DNA from 3 places in the Glutamicibacter ectropisis genome. Region 2 is predicted to be linked to each of the others. Evidence: riboswitches for the same ligand, from Rfam matches in the RefSeq annotation. Region 2 holds a riboswitch; each other region holds the start of a gene.
What was found. A riboswitch is a leader RNA that binds a small molecule or an ion and turns the genes downstream of it on or off. The one in region 2 is predicted to bind thiamine pyrophosphate.
Positions count from the first base shown of each region.

Region 1: another riboswitch for thiamine pyrophosphate. It lies ahead of thiC (phosphomethylpyrimidine synthase ThiC); the one in region 2 lies ahead of QMQ05_RS12575 (ECF transporter S component).
Region 3: another riboswitch for thiamine pyrophosphate. It lies ahead of thiM (hydroxyethylthiazole kinase); the one in region 2 lies ahead of QMQ05_RS12575 (ECF transporter S component).

Region 1 covers NZ_CP125942.1:2,521,960-2,527,590, forward strand. Annotated here, with positions in the region: gene QMQ05_RS11845 (hypothetical protein) at 94-369, opposite strand; gene QMQ05_RS11850 (DUF2797 domain-containing protein) at 457-1,398, opposite strand; gene QMQ05_RS11855 (GTP pyrophosphokinase) at 1,745-2,476, shown strand; tRNA gene QMQ05_RS11860 (tRNA-Met) at 2,603-2,676, opposite strand; tRNA gene QMQ05_RS11865 (tRNA-Thr) at 2,724-2,795, opposite strand; tRNA gene QMQ05_RS11870 (tRNA-Thr) at 3,316-3,387, shown strand; TPP riboswitch at 3,564-3,673, shown strand; gene thiC (phosphomethylpyrimidine synthase ThiC) at 3,669-5,411, shown strand; gene QMQ05_RS11880 (DEAD/DEAH box helicase) at 5,525-5,631, opposite strand, start outside.
Region 2 covers NZ_CP125942.1:2,677,315-2,682,945, forward strand. Annotated here, with positions in the region: gene QMQ05_RS12570 (ATP-binding cassette domain-containing protein) at 1-1,735, opposite strand, end outside; gene QMQ05_RS12575 (ECF transporter S component) at 1,732-2,352, opposite strand; TPP riboswitch at 2,416-2,539, opposite strand; gene QMQ05_RS12580 (DUF4235 domain-containing protein) at 2,613-2,864, shown strand; gene mnhG (monovalent cation/H(+) antiporter subunit G) at 2,928-3,320, opposite strand; gene QMQ05_RS12590 (monovalent cation/H+ antiporter complex subunit F) at 3,320-3,586, opposite strand; gene QMQ05_RS12595 (Na+/H+ antiporter subunit E) at 3,583-4,218, opposite strand; gene QMQ05_RS12600 (Na+/H+ antiporter subunit D) at 4,227-5,631, opposite strand, start outside.
Region 3 covers NZ_CP125942.1:72,249-77,879, reverse strand. Annotated here, with positions in the region: gene QMQ05_RS00365 (hypothetical protein) at 1-1,184, shown strand, start outside; gene QMQ05_RS00360 (GntR family transcriptional regulator) at 1,181-1,546, shown strand; TPP riboswitch at 1,584-1,678, shown strand; gene thiM (hydroxyethylthiazole kinase) at 1,668-2,462, shown strand; gene thiE (thiamine phosphate synthase) at 2,455-3,096, shown strand; gene thiD (bifunctional hydroxymethylpyrimidine kinase/phosphomethylpyrimidine kinase) at 3,078-4,520, shown strand; gene QMQ05_RS00340 (uracil-xanthine permease family protein) at 4,550-5,631, shown strand, end outside.

The DNA of each region.
Region 1 (5,631 bases), 160 kb from region 2:
GATTCTCCTGAACGTTGATGTAACTGAAAATGACGCGGTGCTCCAAGAGCCACTTATCCAAGACGCCATCTGCTGTGTTGTTCTAGCTAGTACTTACTGTGCGTCGTTGCCTGAACGCTTCGGCGCACGTGGGGCTGCGAGCCCGTTGTCAATGCGCCACTGGCGAGCGTCCTTGGCCCGAACCACCATGCCGGCGATGTGGCAAAGCATGCCGACAATCATGATGCCGATGGCGGTGTAAACCGTGGGTAGGGACGGGATGTTGGCGCCAATGATCGCCAGAATAATGCCGGTTCCCATGATGGCCATGGCCGTGAAGACGAGCTTCTTATAGCGTGGTGAGGCAGCTTCCCAAGGAGTGTTGGTCATAGATCAAGTCTAGTTCAGCTACTGCTTTTGGGCTCATTGCTGAAGCGGTATTTCCTCGTGACTCGACCGACAGCACACCCACGCTTTCTAGAACAACGCGGATTGTTCTTCCTGAAACTCACCGTGTTCTTCACTCAGGTCTACTTCGCGGGTTTTAAGCTCGGCGGCATCAAGCAGGCGCAAGGTCGTACCTTCCCCGCTATCGGCCATGATGCTTTGCCCTAGCACGCCGCGAATACGCAACGTGTGTCGAGATCCAGGCACGGTCGAGGACCAAGCATGCAGGCTGCGGGTATCCCATGCCTCGATGACTGGGCGGGCGAAGCTTGGTTGTTCCCAGAGCTGATCAAGTAGCTGAACACCATAGTTTTCCAGGCCTCGTTGGGTGGCCAAAAAATCGCGTGCCTGATTGGCTGCCTGTTCGTTGATGGTATCTAGTTGCTGGTGATCCAATTCCCAGCCCACTAGTCCCTTGATCTTAGATTTTTGTCGCACCTGCTGGCTGAGTCCAACATGCTCGGTGACTAAATCTTCCAGTACGCGGATGGCCGTACCATCATTCGCGCGAGCAATGTAGCGGGCAATAACCGCTCCTTGTTGTGCAAGTCGGGTCCATTGGCTTTGCGTTGAGGTGGTTCCTACCTTGGTGGCGCCGTGGGCGAAGCTGGCAATGTACAAGAAGTGTGGCTGCTCCAAATACTTACGCATACCTTCAGGTGCTTCACCGGTCTTGTGGAAGTGATGCATGAATTTGGAATGGTCCAGCCTACGACAACTCTCACACTGGGTTCCGGTGCGTAAGGCCTTGTTTTTGGGGCATGGCAATACGTTGCGTGAACCATCGCGGTTCATGGTGATGTAGCCCAGGCAGAACTTTAGGTCGCCGACTTCTAAGTTCAGGCTGCGATTCAGCTCTAGGTATTCGGTATTCCAGTTCTCCCCTGTGCGTAGCCGGAGCATTGGCGCTGGCTCGTGTTGTGAGAAGCTGATGCCGTGGCAGAGTTGCCGAGAAACGCTAGCGAGATCCATCAATGCCTTCCTGAAGTTTCCCTTCCAACCATAGACGATCGGCATATCGCTACTGAGCGCACTTCCCGTACTGTTCCGTTCTGTATTGAAGAAATGTGCGGTGCGAAGTCAGCTGTTCAGAGTGGTCAACTAGGACGGTTTGTGTTTTACCCGATGGATTCACGTCTTGTTCTGACCTAATTCTTAGCCGGATGACCTACTCTAAAATTTATAGAGCGATCATGTCTGTTGACATCGCCCCAACCTGTAGAGGTGATTTAGGATTTCTATTCCATATCCAGAAGACAACAGTGGTGTTATCCCACTACCGTCTGCGGCAAATCTGAGTCCAGCCGAACTACAAGAAATGACTCAGGCATTCAGACTTGAGTTCCAGCGATTCATGATGGAATATCAGTTTGCCGTCGACGAGATTCTGACGAAGGTCTCAATTCTTCGCGAAGAGTTTCTCTACTTACACAAATACAATCCCATTGAGCACATCACCTCCCGAGTGAAGACTCCGGAGAGCATCATGCGCAAGATGAGCCAGAGAAATATCCATCCGTCACTCACAGCCATTAGGGAGAACATCAGTGATATCGCTGGTGTTCGCATTACTTGTAGTTTTGTGAAGGATATCTACAAAGTTCTCAATACTTTGACGGCGCAGAATGACATCCGCGTTATCCAGATCAAGGATTACATCAAGAATCCGAAACCCAGCGGTTACAAGAGTGTGCATGCCATCGTTGAAATCCCGGTCTTCCTCTCAGATGGACCGGTAAATGTCGTTGTTGAGCTACAGATTCGTACTATTGCTCAAGACTTTTGGGCCAGCTTGGAACACAAGATTTTCTACAAGTATGAGGGCGAAGTTCCAGCGCACTTGGCTTCGGAACTGGCTGAGGCAGCAGCGGTTGCCACCAAGCTTGATATGCAAATGCAACGCCTACACACCGAAGTGCACGGCCACGACGCCAATCACGAAAACGCTCACGGTCAAGAAGTAGATGCCGATATCATTCAAGGACTCTTCATGCTCGCCAAGGAGGCATCCTCAGGCAAGGATCATCACGAGAAAAATGAGTCGAAGTAAGCCCTGGGTTTAATCCGCAAACAGCCTCTGAGCATCACATCAACGTGCTCGGAGGCTGTCTTCATTCGACATACTTTTGAAAATGAAAAAGTCCCGAAATCCGTAAGGATTTCGGGACTGAATCTGTAGCGGCGCCGGGACTCGATCCCGGGACCTCACGATTATGAGTCGTGCGCTCTAACCAGCTGAGCTACGCCGCCACAAGTGAGAAGCTATCCAGTAGAAGCCAAGAAGGCTTCTCACTCAGAGCCCCCTGCCGGAATCGATCCGGCGACCTCGTTCTTACCAAGAACGCGCTCTACCACTGAGCTAAGGGGGCAACGAGTAAATACTCTACACGGATTCACGCGCAAACAAAAATCGGCACTGCAGGGCTCAGATCAACACGCGAAAATCGAATAATACCTAGTCAAATGCCACTACCGGCATCTTCTAATCCCATGCGGGACGATCAGTGGCACAAAAGTGCTTTGGTGACGATGCTCACTGATGGGAATTTACTGGTCAATCCACGATTATTACTGCTTTCAATTCATGACTAAATTTTCCCCGCATTCACTGCGCTCTAGCCAGTCAATCCTTCAAGACCACTACTTAGCTCCCCTGAACCTGGCCAACAAATGACACCAGGCATCTCGCGCGGTCCAACACTTTTGGTTTCGTCATTGCCAATTCATGAACAACAATTTTCCCCCTCCACGAGGCCCACTCATGCAACCCCGAAACTAGGCCACACCTCACTATTTATTCTGGACTTGAGTAGGAATCTTGTGACCTCAACAACAAACGCTTTCAGGATTTTGAAAACTCCAAAAACCTGTGTAGAGTATTTACTCGTTGCCCCCTTAGCTCAGTGGTAGAGCGCGTTCTTGGTAAGAACGAGGTCGCCGGATCGATTCCGGCAGGGGGCTCGAAATAAGAGAGACAATCTGAATTCAGGTTGTCTCTCTTTTCGTTTTCACGAAGCCATTATTCTTTCCCGCATCTGAGCGGATTTTCTTCATTTTTCACAAGATACTCTTCGCAGAGCGTTCGTCATTTTGGGACGGGCGTTTGACTCAGGCAGAAATTTTCATGCTAGTGTCGTCTGCGACCACACGGGAGCCCCTTGGCAGGGGCTGAGATCGGACTGCAGCCGTCCGCGACCGTTGAACCTGTCCGGATAATGCCGGCGAAGGAAGTGAGTTTCTTAATGGAACAATTTGAACAGCATTCTGCCCACTCTCTCGCGTTCCGCGAATCCGAGGGTATTTCAGTTCCGGTCACGCAAATTTCTCTTGCGGACTCCCCCAACGGCCAGCCCAACGAACCGGTGCAGGTATATCGCACCAGTGGGCCGGGCAGCGAACCAACACAGGGGCTGAGACCTTTTCGAGAATCTTGGATTCTTGACCGAGGCGATGTTGAAACCTATGCGGGGCGCGAACGAAACCTGCATGACGACGGTCGCTCAGCGGTCCGTCGCGGTACCGCAAGCGAGGAATGGGCTGGAAGAGCCGCTCCCCCGTTCCGGGCCGCTAATGGGGCTACGGTGACTCAAATGCACTACGCACGTGCTGGCATCATCACGCCCGAAATGCGTTACGTTGCACTGCGCGAAGAATGCGATGTGGAACTGGTGCGTAGCGAACTCGCTGCCGGAAGAGCGATTATTCCTTCGAATATCAATCATCCGGAGTCCGAGCCAATGATCATTGGCAAAGCGTTCTTGGTAAAGATCAACGCGAACATCGGTAACTCGGCGGTGACGAGCTCGATTGCCGAAGAAGTCTCCAAATTGCAGTGGGCCACCAAATGGGGCGCAGACACGGTCATGGATCTATCTACCGGAGATGACATCCACACCACTCGCGAATGGATTATCCGTAACTCTCCAGTGCCGATCGGCACCGTACCGATCTACCAGGCTCTGGAAAAAGTCGATGGTGAAGCAAACGCACTGACCTGGGAGATTTTCCGCGACACCGTCATCGAGCAGTGCGAACAGGGCGTGGACTATATGACCATCCATGCCGGGGTGCTCTTGCGTTATGTCCCGCTGACCGCCAACCGAGTTACCGGCATCGTTTCGCGCGGTGGATCGATTATGGCCGGATGGTGCTTAGCTCACCATCAAGAGAATTTTCTCTACACGCACTTTGATGAACTGTGTGAAATTTTTGCCCAGTACGATGTCGCTTTCTCCTTAGGCGACGGACTACGCCCAGGATCTATCGCGGATGCCAATGATGCGGCGCAATTCGCTGAGCTAGATACCCTTGCTGAATTGACGAAGCGTGCGTGGAAGTACGACGTGCAGGTCATGGTCGAAGGACCTGGGCACATTCCTTTCCACTTGGTCCGAGAGAATGTAGAGCGTCAGCAGGAGCTGTGTGACGGGGCGCCGTTCTATACGCTGGGTCCCCTAGTCACCGACGTTGCTCCGGGCTATGACCACATCACCAGCGCCATTGGAGCCACAGAGATCGCTCGGTATGGCACGGCCATGCTGTGTTATGTCACTCCTAAAGAACATCTTGGATTGCCCAACCGCGACGATGTCAAAACCGGTGTGATCACCTACAAGATCGCGGCTCATGCGGCAGATCTAGCCAAGGGCCACCCCGGGGCTAGTGCCCGTGATGATGCTCTGAGCAAAGCACGTTTCGAGTTCCGCTGGAATGATCAATTCTCATTGAGTCTGGATCCTGTGACTGCGCAGGAATTCCATGACGAGACGTTGCCTGCAGAACCAGCCAAAACGGCACACTTCTGCTCCATGTGTGGTCCTAAGTTCTGCTCAATGCGCATCTCGCAAGACATTCGTGATGAGTATGGGTCAGCGGAAGCTCAGGCCGCTCTCGCAGGGATGGCACAGAAGAGCCGAGAGTTTATTGAAAGCGGCGGAAAAGTATATCTCGGAGACGAGATTCCGGTAGGCAGCACGGCCCCGTAGGAGCGTTAGGGCTCCACCAGCCCTAAGCGCAAACAACGCCCCTGGTTCAAGCTGAAAAGCTTGAGCCAGGGGCGTTGTGCTGCGCAAACTAGTTAGTTGCGTAAGCCATTGACTTAGTAGTCGCGACGGCCACCGCTGCGACCCGAATCGCTGAAGCGATCCTTGCCACCACGTCCACTGAAGCGCTTCTCGCCGCCACCACGACGGTCGTTGAAGCCAC
Region 2 (5,631 bases):
AGGCCCGTTTGAAGAACCTAGCCGGACTCAATCCTGCCAGTGGGAAAGCCACCAAGGTCGCCACAATGATCACCAGCGCAGAAACCCAATCCAGGGTAGTAATCAGCGGCAGGGTTGCCGCAGCAACAGCACCCAGTTTGGCCAGTGGGTTAATCTTCGCCAACCAACTATCACCCACTGGCGCATCAAGAACCGGGCCACGAGTTTTCGCGGGTGCTTGGTCTGCGAGGGCCGACAGGTGAATCTCTTGGGCGTTGAGCACCTTGACCAAGTGTTCATCGTGAGTCACCGCAATAATCGCGGTGCCAAGATGCAGTTGTTCCACCAGCAGGGAAGCAAGCTCACGCCAAGTATTAGCATCCTGCCCGAACGTTGGTTCATCAAGGATGAGCACCTCAGGGGCAGCAGCCAAGACGGTACCCACGGACAGTCGACGCTTCTCCCCTCCCGACAGGGTAAAAGGATTCGCATCAGCAAGATGTTGTAATCCCAACCGAGCTAGCAAAGAATCAACGCGCGCATCAACCTGCTGCGCATCGTACTTTAGCTCCTGACCGCCACTGGCTTTAGCTCGCAAGGGAGCGAAAGCTAACTCTTCACGCACACTCTGGGTGACAAATTGATGCTCTGGTTCTTGAAACACCGATCCGATGCGCGCAATCAGCGCCCCAGCCTTCCAGCTAAAGGGCGAATTTCCCAAGCCATTGGCTAACGATTCGGTAGCCTGCAGCTCACCTGCTACCGGTTCCAACAATCCGCCCAGGGTCAAGGCCAGGGTAGATTTCCCAGCACCGTTCTCCCCGCGGATCACCGTCGCTGTGCCGGCACGGACCTTCAGGTTCACCTTCTGTGTCCGTGCTGATGATGCGGTACGGGCGCTGATCAGATCATGAGCTTCAAGCAATTGCTCTTGGGGATTAGTCTGTGCCTCAGTCAGTTCTAACTGGTAGTTCGGCACCCATAACCCGGCCTGCGAGAGTTCCGTTCGCAGCTCCTGATCATCATAGAGTCGCTGCGGATCTAGGTCGTGGGCGACGCCTCCGCCAGGTTCCAGCACGATCACTCGATCCATATGCTCAGCCCAGGCATCTAGTCGGTGTTCAACCACAATCAGTGTGGCACCACTTAGTTGGGCTGCGTTGAGTACTGCATCGCGTAAGGGGCGGATGCCCTCGGGATCCACGTTAGCGGTGGGTTCATCAAGCAACATCAGTCCCGGTTGCATCGCAAGGATGCCGGCCAAAGCTAGGCGCTGCTTTTGTCCACCGGATAATTCCTGCGTGCGATGATCCATGGGCAGCATCCCCAAGCCAACTGCCTCCAGGGCTTCAGGGATTCGTTGGCGAATGATTTGAGGATCTACTGCAAGGTTCTCGGCGCCAAAGGCTACATCGTCCGCAACACGGCTTTGTACCACCTGCGTCTCCGGATCCTGTTGCATCAGTCCTACCGGATGCTCTCGGGCAAACGCATCGGACCCGTCGATGAGTAGTTGACCAGAGATCTGTTCGGATTCATCTACTTCTAGCAAGCCCGCCAAGGCGTGCAACAGAGTTGATTTGCCTGCCCCTGAGGGACCTACTAGCAAGACTTTTTGACCAGCAGGAATCTGAACATCCAGTCCGGAAATAGCGGGACGCTCTCGTTCGGCATGCTGCCATCGAAATCCTTTGGCAGTGATTTCGGTACCACGCCTAGTCGTTGCTTTGGCGTCGGCGCTCACTACCGAGCTCATTTTGCCGCCAGTTTTCCAGTTTCAAGATGTGCCCGGCGGCTAGCCAATGCGCTCAACGCACCGGTCTTGGCCAGGCCACGTGTTGCCAGCCAGGACAGCAAGCCGGCAACAATCAGGCCGGAGATCCCGGTAGCGATCACGTGGAAGATCTTCAACGCAGGAGTGTATTCAACGTAGTAGGCCATGATGTATGCCTCGGAAATGCCGGCAAAGAGTCCGGAGAACAGGCCCGCGAGCAGGGAAACGCTAAGGTTCCATTTGCGGTATCGCACCGCCGCGAACACCAGTTCGGCGCCGAGTCCCTGAACGAACCCGGAGATGAGTACTGTCAGGCCGTAGTGCGAACCCAGTAGAGCTTCGATGACTGCCGCCAGCATTTCGCAGTACAGTGCGGCTCCGGGCTTACGGATGATCAGTGCGCCGAGTACTGCTGGGAAGAGCCAGACACCGGTGAGCAATGCGGATGCCGGTGGGAAAGCGACGAAGGCTAGGGAAAACAACCCGTACCCTGCGCTCCAGGCCCAGAAGATGACGCCCGAGGCGACGGCGATGACCGATGCGGTGACGATGTCAACCACGCGCCAACCGGTACGCTGCTTGGCTACTGCTTGATTCATTAGTGGTCCTCCTATATCAAGGAGGGGAGATGCACGGATTTTGGACGCACTGCGTCCTATCCGCATCCGAGATGCTCGACTTCCTTCGCCGGTACTAACCGGAGCAGGTTCGAGGGTCTGCGATCCATCGCACTCTCAGCGTCTTGCGACTTCACAAATGAAGTCTGACGCTCCCCTGTCGGAAAATTACTGCTCCCCCACCATACCGCAGGTATGCTGGGCAGAGGAACGATAAGTCACTACGTTGAAGCGAGGGCAAGATGAATACAGTGCAGAAACTTGCTACCACGGGTATCTCGATTGCCGCCGGTTTTGTCGGCAGTAAGCTAGTTGATCAGTTGTGGAAGGGTTTTACCGGAAACAAGGCTCCCCGCAAGGGTAGCGAAGAGGCCGCCGAGGCTTCGTTGCGTCAGGCTCTTGGATTCGCAATCTTCTCATCCATTGTCGCTGCCACCATTCAGGTGTTGGCTGACCGCGGCACCAACAAGGTTGTTGCGCGTCTAAGCAAGTAGTACTTAAAGCAACGGGCATCCCACCAATGGTGGGATGCCCGTTGCTTGCTTCTACCGTGGATATTACTTCTTCTCTTCCTCCGGTACTTCAATAACACCCGTAGCTGGCATGCTACTGACCTTATCGACCACGAGCTTCAGCTCATCAGCGTAGAGTGAGTCCTTTGCTGCGTGCTTGGTTCGATAACCAGAACGACCAATCATGTGCGCTGATACCGGGGCCGTGAGCAGCTGCATTCCCCACGCCAAGGCGAGTACGGGAACCACTGCCCAGCTGCGCAGGTGAATCGCGAGCCCGGTGAAGATCAGTAAGAACCCGAGCACCTGGGGTTTGGTGGCTGCGTGCATTCGAGTGAGCATGTCTGGAAAGGTCAGCAGACCGATGCCAGCGATCAAGGACATCAGGCAACCCAGGATGAGTAATACTGCCACGAGAATGTCGAGGAACATTTCCATTATGCGTTCCTCTGGTCAGAGACGTAGCGCGAGACCGTCACCGAACCAATGAAGCCCAAGGTGCAGGCGGCCACCACAAAGAGTAGGAAGTCAGTGTGTTTGTTGTAGATCATCTCTAGGCACAGGGCTACCGAGATAATCAGGAGCATCACGTCCAAAGCCAGAACGCGGTCAAGAATCGATGGTCCCTTTGCCACACGGATGACACAGGCGATGGACGCTAGACCCAACATGATGCCACAAATCCACATCACGATTTCTATCATTTTTTGCCCTTCATTCTCATCAGATTCGGTCCGCATTCGTGCTTGATCGCATCAAATTCATCATGGCTGCCAATCGCCATAATCATCCGGCGTTCGATGTCACGCACGGCTTCCCGGGCGCGCTCCATGTCCTGTTTTGACTCAATATTGATGTAGTGCAAATACAGTGTTGATGAGCTGCGGTCCACGTCAATGACGAAGGATCCTGGGATCAACGTCAAGACGTGGCCCACCGTGGTAACAATCAAGTCCGAGTCGGTACGCAAGGGAACCGCAATGACTCCACTGCGTGTTTTTTTGCCTCGGAAGATCGCCAGGCGTGCCACCTGATAGCTGGCCACAAAGACCTGCCCAATGAACCAAATGAATAGCTGCACGCAGTACCAAATGTTTACTCGGCCCGAAAGAACCACCGGAGGCAACGGGAACAGCGTGACAATGACCAGCGAAACAATGACTCCGAAGATCAGGTTTGCTGGCGAAAAATCTTGCCACAGTGCGCACCACACAAAAATCAGCAGCGCCAACAGTGGCCATTCCTGTTTGAGTGTAGCCCGGTGGCGCACACCGGAGGTATCTAGCGCATCATCAATACGCTGATCACGAGGTTGCATGTTCTTAGTCGGCATCATCCCTCCAATCAGAATGACAGGATCGCACTAATGTACGGTTCGCGGGCGATCAACTGTGCGGCGACGCGTTCACAGAATTCGAAAATTGGTCCCGCAAATACGGTCAAGGCAATACCAGCGACCACCAGTGACCCGGTCGCATAGCGCATACCCCATGGCAAAGATTCTGCTTCTAATTCTCGCGCCAATTTGAGACCTAAGCCAGGGTTCTGCGCACCACCAGCGGCAGTTTCAGCGGCCACTTGAGCGGCCTCGTGCACGAGTTCTGGATTTGGGGCCTCAGCATCGGCTGCACGGCGCCAGAAGATACGAGCCCACACACGAATGATCGCCAAGAGGGTCAACAAACTGGTCAGTAGCCCGGCTCCTACTGCCACCCAGGTCAGTGGGTCAGCATCCTGCACTGCCGCGTGAAGCAATCCGAACTTCCCCAAGAACCCTGAGAACGGTGGAATACCGCCCAAGTTGATGGCAGGAATGAAGAAGAGCAACGACAGGGCCGGGGAAAGCTTTGCCAGCGAGCCAAGCTTGGTGACATTTGAGCTTCCGGCACGACGTTCAATCAGACCGGCCACCATGAATAGCGAAGTCTGCACAATGATGTGGTGCCCCACGTAGTAGATGGTCGCGGCGATCGCTAGCGGTCCCCCAACAGCGACTCCAAAAATCAGGTAGCCAATGTGGCTGGTGAGGGTGAAGGACAACATACGTTTGAAGTCCGTCTGTGCCAGCGCACCGAGAATACCGATCACCATGGTCAGCGTAGCCACGACCAGTAGCCCGGCGTTGACCGCGCCGCCCGGGAAGAGCAAGGTTTCGGTACGCACAATCGCGTAAACACCCACCTTGGTCAACAACCCTGCGAACACTGCGGTCACCGGGGCCGGGGCCGTCGGGTAGGAGTCCGGAAGCCACAGGGACAGCGGGAACACGGCCGCTTTAATGCCGAAGGCAATTAGCAGCAGGACGTGCAGGATCAGTTGTGGCCCTTGGTCTAGATCGGGTAGCTTCACCGCAAGGTCAGCCATGTTCACCGTACCGGTGGCCGCGTAGGTCATTGCGATGGCCATCAGGAAGATCACCGAGGAAACCACCGACACCACCACGTAGGTGGTACCGGCGCGGATACGTTCAGCCGTTCCGCCCAGGGTCAGCAAGACGTAGCTGGCGGTGAGCAGGATTTCGAATCCGACATAGAGGTTGAAGAGGTCGGCTGCCAAGAAGGCGTTGGACACGCCAGCAAGAAGGATCAGGTAGGCCGGGTGGAACACCGACACCGGGCCTGGTTCATCGCCATCGGCCAACCCCTGGCTCGTGGCGAAGAACAACACGGCCAGCGAGACAAGGGTAGAAATCAGCAGCATGAACGCGCTGAACCCATCGACCATCAGGGCGATGCCGAATGGTGAATCC
Region 3 (5,631 bases), 1.0 Mb from region 2:
GCCTCTACTCGGTTCGGGATGTCACAGCCATTGCACCGGTACCCGAACTTGAAATCAGCACCGATGACTATTACTCCAGCAGCCCTTCGCAGGACGGTTTGCGTGCCGCAGGCGAGGTCCTACCGTTCCTCTATGCGAGCCTAGGATTCCTCATATTGGCAGCGGTGATCGCTTCCATTGTTATTCTTCGGCGCAAACCACTGCCGGGCATCTCACAGCACAACAACCAGCTACTCCGCACCACCTGGTTGAACCGCCTCTACCGCACCGTTACGGTGTCGATCGCGGTCCAGGCCGGAGAAGCACTGCACTACAAGGCCCAATGGTTTCATCATGAGTCCTCGCGCTATATCGATGGGTCCGGTGCAGGTATCGACTACATGGAAAGCATGTCCCGAATCGGCGGCACCTTGGACTCGACAGCAAACTACGCTGTGCTGGGAATTTCGGTCATCATGTTTCTTTGGCAGCCGCCGACAAATTATGAAAATGTCGCGACAAAGAAGAGAACACAGTTCAACAGGCTGCGTGACCAGTTACTCTCACTGCAGTTCGCAACAGCAACGCTCACGTTCGTTGCCCTTTTCATCACTTGGCTATCCCTGCCTGAGATTGATGAATACATGATGCCTACCGGCGAACGTGTAACCTGGATGTTGGTGATTCTCACCGGGGCGGCACTGTTTTATCTTGCCCTCAATGCGTTGTATCTGGGATATGTGAATGCGGTATCACGACAAATTTCTTCCGCCACCAAACATTCTGCACATCTACCCCTGTGGCCATATATTTGTGCCGGATTGTTCGTCGTCACGAGCGTATACTTCTTGATTTTTCCTCCGCTGGACTACTTATGGGGGTTCGTTGCGCCCAGTAAGATTGTTGTCATTGCGTTGGTAGTCGTATTGATCGCTGCGCACCTAGGATTTGTTTGGTTCTCGCGTAGAGCCAACATTGCATGGGAGGTGTCGGCAGACGAGGAAATTTGGTATCGCCGAGTCTTCGAGCTTCGCTCCTTGCGGACCATCACGGCCGCTATCGTTGCGATGTTGGTGGTCGGTTACGAATATCCTGTCCGACTAGATTTTCTCGCAGTCCTAATCTTCTTGTTGCCCGCGGTCATATTCCTTGAACGTCCAGCCGGCGGCGTAGCCAAGTCGCTTCAGAAATCCATCTCCTCATGAGCACGCATATCAGTGTGGATCTTGAGGCGGCCACCGCACCCTATGAACAGATTCGTTCGCAGATTGCTTCACTGATCAATCTCGGGGAACTGGTAGCAGGCAGTAAATTGCCCACAGTTCGCGCACTGGCCACGGATCTTGGTGTGGCTGCCGGAACGGTGGCGCGGGCCTACAAGGAGTTAGAAGCCGAAGGGCTCATTTCCTCTAGACGTCGCGCCGGAACCATAGTGAACGAACTCAGCGAACCGGTTGACGCTCACGAAGACCTCGTGGCAGCGGTAGACCATCTGTGGGAGTTAGCCGCTGCGCAGCAGGTTGATGCCGCCACCCTCAAGGCTTTGGTGGCACGACGTGAACGCTGAGGATTTGTTCTCGGCAACCCTTCTGCGTACTCTCTAAATCAGTGACACGGGGTGTCGGAGACGCCGACTGAGATGAAACCCGTCGAACCTGATCTAGTTCACGCTAGCGGAGGGATGTCGCATGACTCTGCCTACCGTTGCCCAAAAGTATCGGCAACACTCCCCCTTGGTTTTTTGTTTGACGAATACTGTCGTCACCAATTTCACCGCCAATGTTCTACTCGCTTCGGGTGCTTCACCAGCGATGACGGATCTGCCCGGAGAAGCTGGCCCTTTTGCGGCTGTCGCTTCTGCAGTACTGGTCAATCTGGGCACACCAAGTACAGAACAAATGGTGGCCATGGAAGAAGCTGTTCTCTCGGCGAGCGCTGCCGGCACCCCTTGGGTCTTAGACCCGGTGGCCGTGGGTGCATTGCCGGTACGCACCGACTTTGCACGGCGCATCGTGCAGCATCATCCAACCCTGATCCGCGGTAACGCCTCTGAAATCTTGGCCCTTGCAGGCAAGGATTCAAGTGGCCGTGGCGTCGACGCAGCAGATACCGTGCAGGCCGCCTTGGACGCCGGGCGTGAACTAGCCAAGGAGCATGAGTGCGTTGTTGCCATCTCCGGTGAAGCAGACGCGATCATCGATACCAACCGCACCGTGCTGGTGCACACCAACGGCATCGGACTGACCAGAATCACCGGTGGCGGCTGTGCCCTGGGCGCTTTCAACGCAGGCATGCTCGCAGTCCGTGAGGACCCCTTCGAAGCAGCCATCGCAGCCCATGGTTTATATGGCCTAGCCGCAGAAAAGGCCTTGGCTGCAAGCACGGGGCCGGGAAGTTTCGCCGTGGCCTTCCTTGATGCTTTAGCTGCTACGGAACCTGAAGAACTAGAGAATTTGAAGTACGAGGAATTGAACCATGGATAACATCGGCGCCTACCTAGTAGCCAACACCGCCAGCTGCACCCCACGCACCACCCTGGAAGTCATCGAAGGTGCAGTAGCTGGTGGCATCGAATGGATCCAACTGCGAGCCAAAGATGAGACCGCCCGCGAATTCTTCGAATTGACCTGTGCTGCGGCCAAACTGACCGAAGGCAAAGCGAAGCTACTGGTCAATGACCGCATTGACGTGTTCTTAGCGGCTCGCGCCGCCAGTGCGGCTGTCAGTGGAATTCATATTGGGCAGAAAGACATCCCAGTGCGCCTGGCACGCCAGATCATCGGTGAAGGCATCATCGGGTTGAGTGCTTCAACCGATGAACAGTTGGCACAGGCCAACCTAGACGCTGAGGTCATTGACTATCTTGGAGTCGGTGCGGTCCGCGCTACCCCCACCAAGAAGGATCATCCCACCCCAATTGGTCTTGACGGGTTTGCTCGGGCAGCATCGTTGACCGAACTGCCCTGTGTCGCTATTGGTGCAATCACCGCACAAGATGCGCAAGCGATCCGTGCCGGTGGAGGAAATGGTCTGGCCGTGGTCCGAGCCGTTTGTAACGCTCAAGACCCGCAGTCTGCCAGCGAGCAGCTCGTTGCAGCATGGGCGGCGGCACAGTGAAAAATATTCTCTCTATCGCCGGCTCCGACCCCTCCGGAGGCGCAGGTATTCAGGCGGATCTGAAGGCCATTGCCGCCAATGGTGGTTACGGCATGTGTGTAATCACCGCCTTGACCGCTCAGAATACGCAGGGCGTGAGCGCTGTACAGGCCATTGATGGGCACTTTGTGCTTGCTCAGTTAGAAGCTGTGAGCGCAGATGTACAGATTGATGCCATCAAGATTGGCATGCTCGCCAATACTCAGGTCATTCTCGCGGTCAATGATTGGCTCGATACCGTGGATGCGCCGGTCGTTCTTGATCCGGTCATGGTGGCCACCAGCGGGGACCGACTCCTCGATGATGATGCTGCGCTTGATTCCCTGCTGGACCGTGCTTCGGTGATCACCCCCAATTTGTTGGAGCTCGCTAGTCTCCTGCGTGAGCCGGCCGCTACCCAGTGGTCCGAGGTTCTTGAGCAAGCCCAGCGTCTGGCTGCCAAGCATGACGCACTGGTCTTAGCTAAGGGTGGGCATCTTGATGGTGAGGTGTGCCCCGATGCATTGGTCTCTGCCCAGGGCGTGCTGGCCGAGTTCAGTAACCCGCGCCATCACACCAAAAATACCCATGGCACCGGATGTACCCTGTCCAGTGCTTTGGCTACCATCTTTGCATCGAGCCAAGACTGGGTCAGCGCACTAGAGCAGGCCAAGGCTTACCTCTTCCGCGCTATTGTCGCTGCCGATGAACTACATGTGGGTAGTGGGCACGGCCCGGTAAACCACTTTGTGGACTTCTTTGGCACCGTTGATCCGATGGATCAGTGGTGGCAACAGATTCAAGGGTTACGCGACTCCATCGATAACTTGGAGTTCATTAACCAGCTGGCCGATGGCACCCTCAAAGCAGCGGACTTTGGATACTATTTGGCGCAGGATGCCTTGTATCTGCAGCGTTACGCGCAGGTATTGGCTGAGGCCAGTGCCCTCGCACCAGATCTTGAGGCGCAGCGTTTCTGGGCTCACTCGGCCAGTGAGATTCTTGAAGGTGAACTGCAGCTGCATCGTAATTACCTGGTGGAAGGTAGTGCGAACCCCAGTGCCACCACGTTGAACTACGTGAACCATTTGTCGGCATCCAAGCAAAGCTACGCTGAGCTAATTGCGGCGATCTTGCCGTGTTATTGGCTTTACCAAGACATTGGTAAGCGGCTGGCCTCGGCCAATCATGAGGACCATCCGTATAAGCAGTGGCTGGGCACCTATGCATCAGATGAGTTTGACCTCGCTACCGAGCGGGCCATCAACATGGTGCGCAGTGCGTGGCAGCTCGCGGATCCGGGATTACGTGAGCGCATGCGCTTGTCCTTTGTCCGTTCGGCTGAGCATGAGGTGGCTTTCTTCGATCAAGCGCGACTGAACCGAGTAGAATTTTCTACGGTCTAAAACGCGCGGGCCACAACCTGGAGGATTGTATGAGCTGGAGCATTCACGGCAACGGAAAAACCATCACGGCAGGCGAGGTGGTTGCCCCGGAGGAAAGACTGCACTGGCCACAAACAATCTCCATTGGTACCCAGCATATTCTGGCCATGTTCGGCTCAAGTATTCTTGTGCCCACCTTGACCGGTTTCCCGGTCACCACCACCTTGTTGTTCACCGGCTTGGCCACCATCATCTTCTTGTTGATGACCAACAACAAAGTCCCCAGCTACCTGGGCTCATCGTTTGCGATGATCGCTCCGGTCATCTCGACCACCCAGTCGCACAGCATGGCTGGTGCCCTTGGTGGCATTGTGATGACCGGTGCACTGCTCTTTGTGGTGGGTTTGATTGTGCAGGTGACTGGCACGGGCTGGATCCACGCGCTGATGCCTCCGGTGGTGATGGGTACGATTGTCGCGTTGATTGGCCTGAACCTGGCCAGCGCAACCTTGACCCCAATGACCGATTTCCCAGTCACCACGTTCCTGACGGTGATTTTCACGGTATTGGCCACCGTTGCCTTCAAGGGGCTGCTGGGGCGCTTGTCGATCCTTGTGGGTTTGGTTCTTGGTTATTTGGTGGCTTTGCTTCAGGGCCAGATTGATTTTAAGGCCGTGGGCGAAGCGCACTGGATTGGCCTGCCCCAGTTCACGACTCCGAGCTTCCACCTTGATACCGCGCTAATGTTCCTTCCGGCAGTCTTTGTCTTGATTGCCGAGAATATTGGGCACGTGCGCACTGTGGGCGTGATGACCGGAAAAGACCTGTCGAAGTTCAACGGCCGTGCGTTGATGGCCGATGGCGCAGCTAGTATTGTTGCCGGATTTGGTGGCGGTTCGGCCACCACCACCTACGCCGAAAATATTGGTGTGATGGCGGCATCTCGCGTGTACTCCACCGCGGCCTATTGGGTGGCGGCCATTGCGGCCATGGCCTTAGCCTTCTTGCCAAAGTTTGGTGCGCTGGTGGGCACCATTCCAGTGGGCGTAATTGGTGGTTTGGGCATTGTCTTGTACGGCATGATCGGTATTGTTGGCGCCCGTTTGTGGATTGAATCCAAGGTTGATTTTGG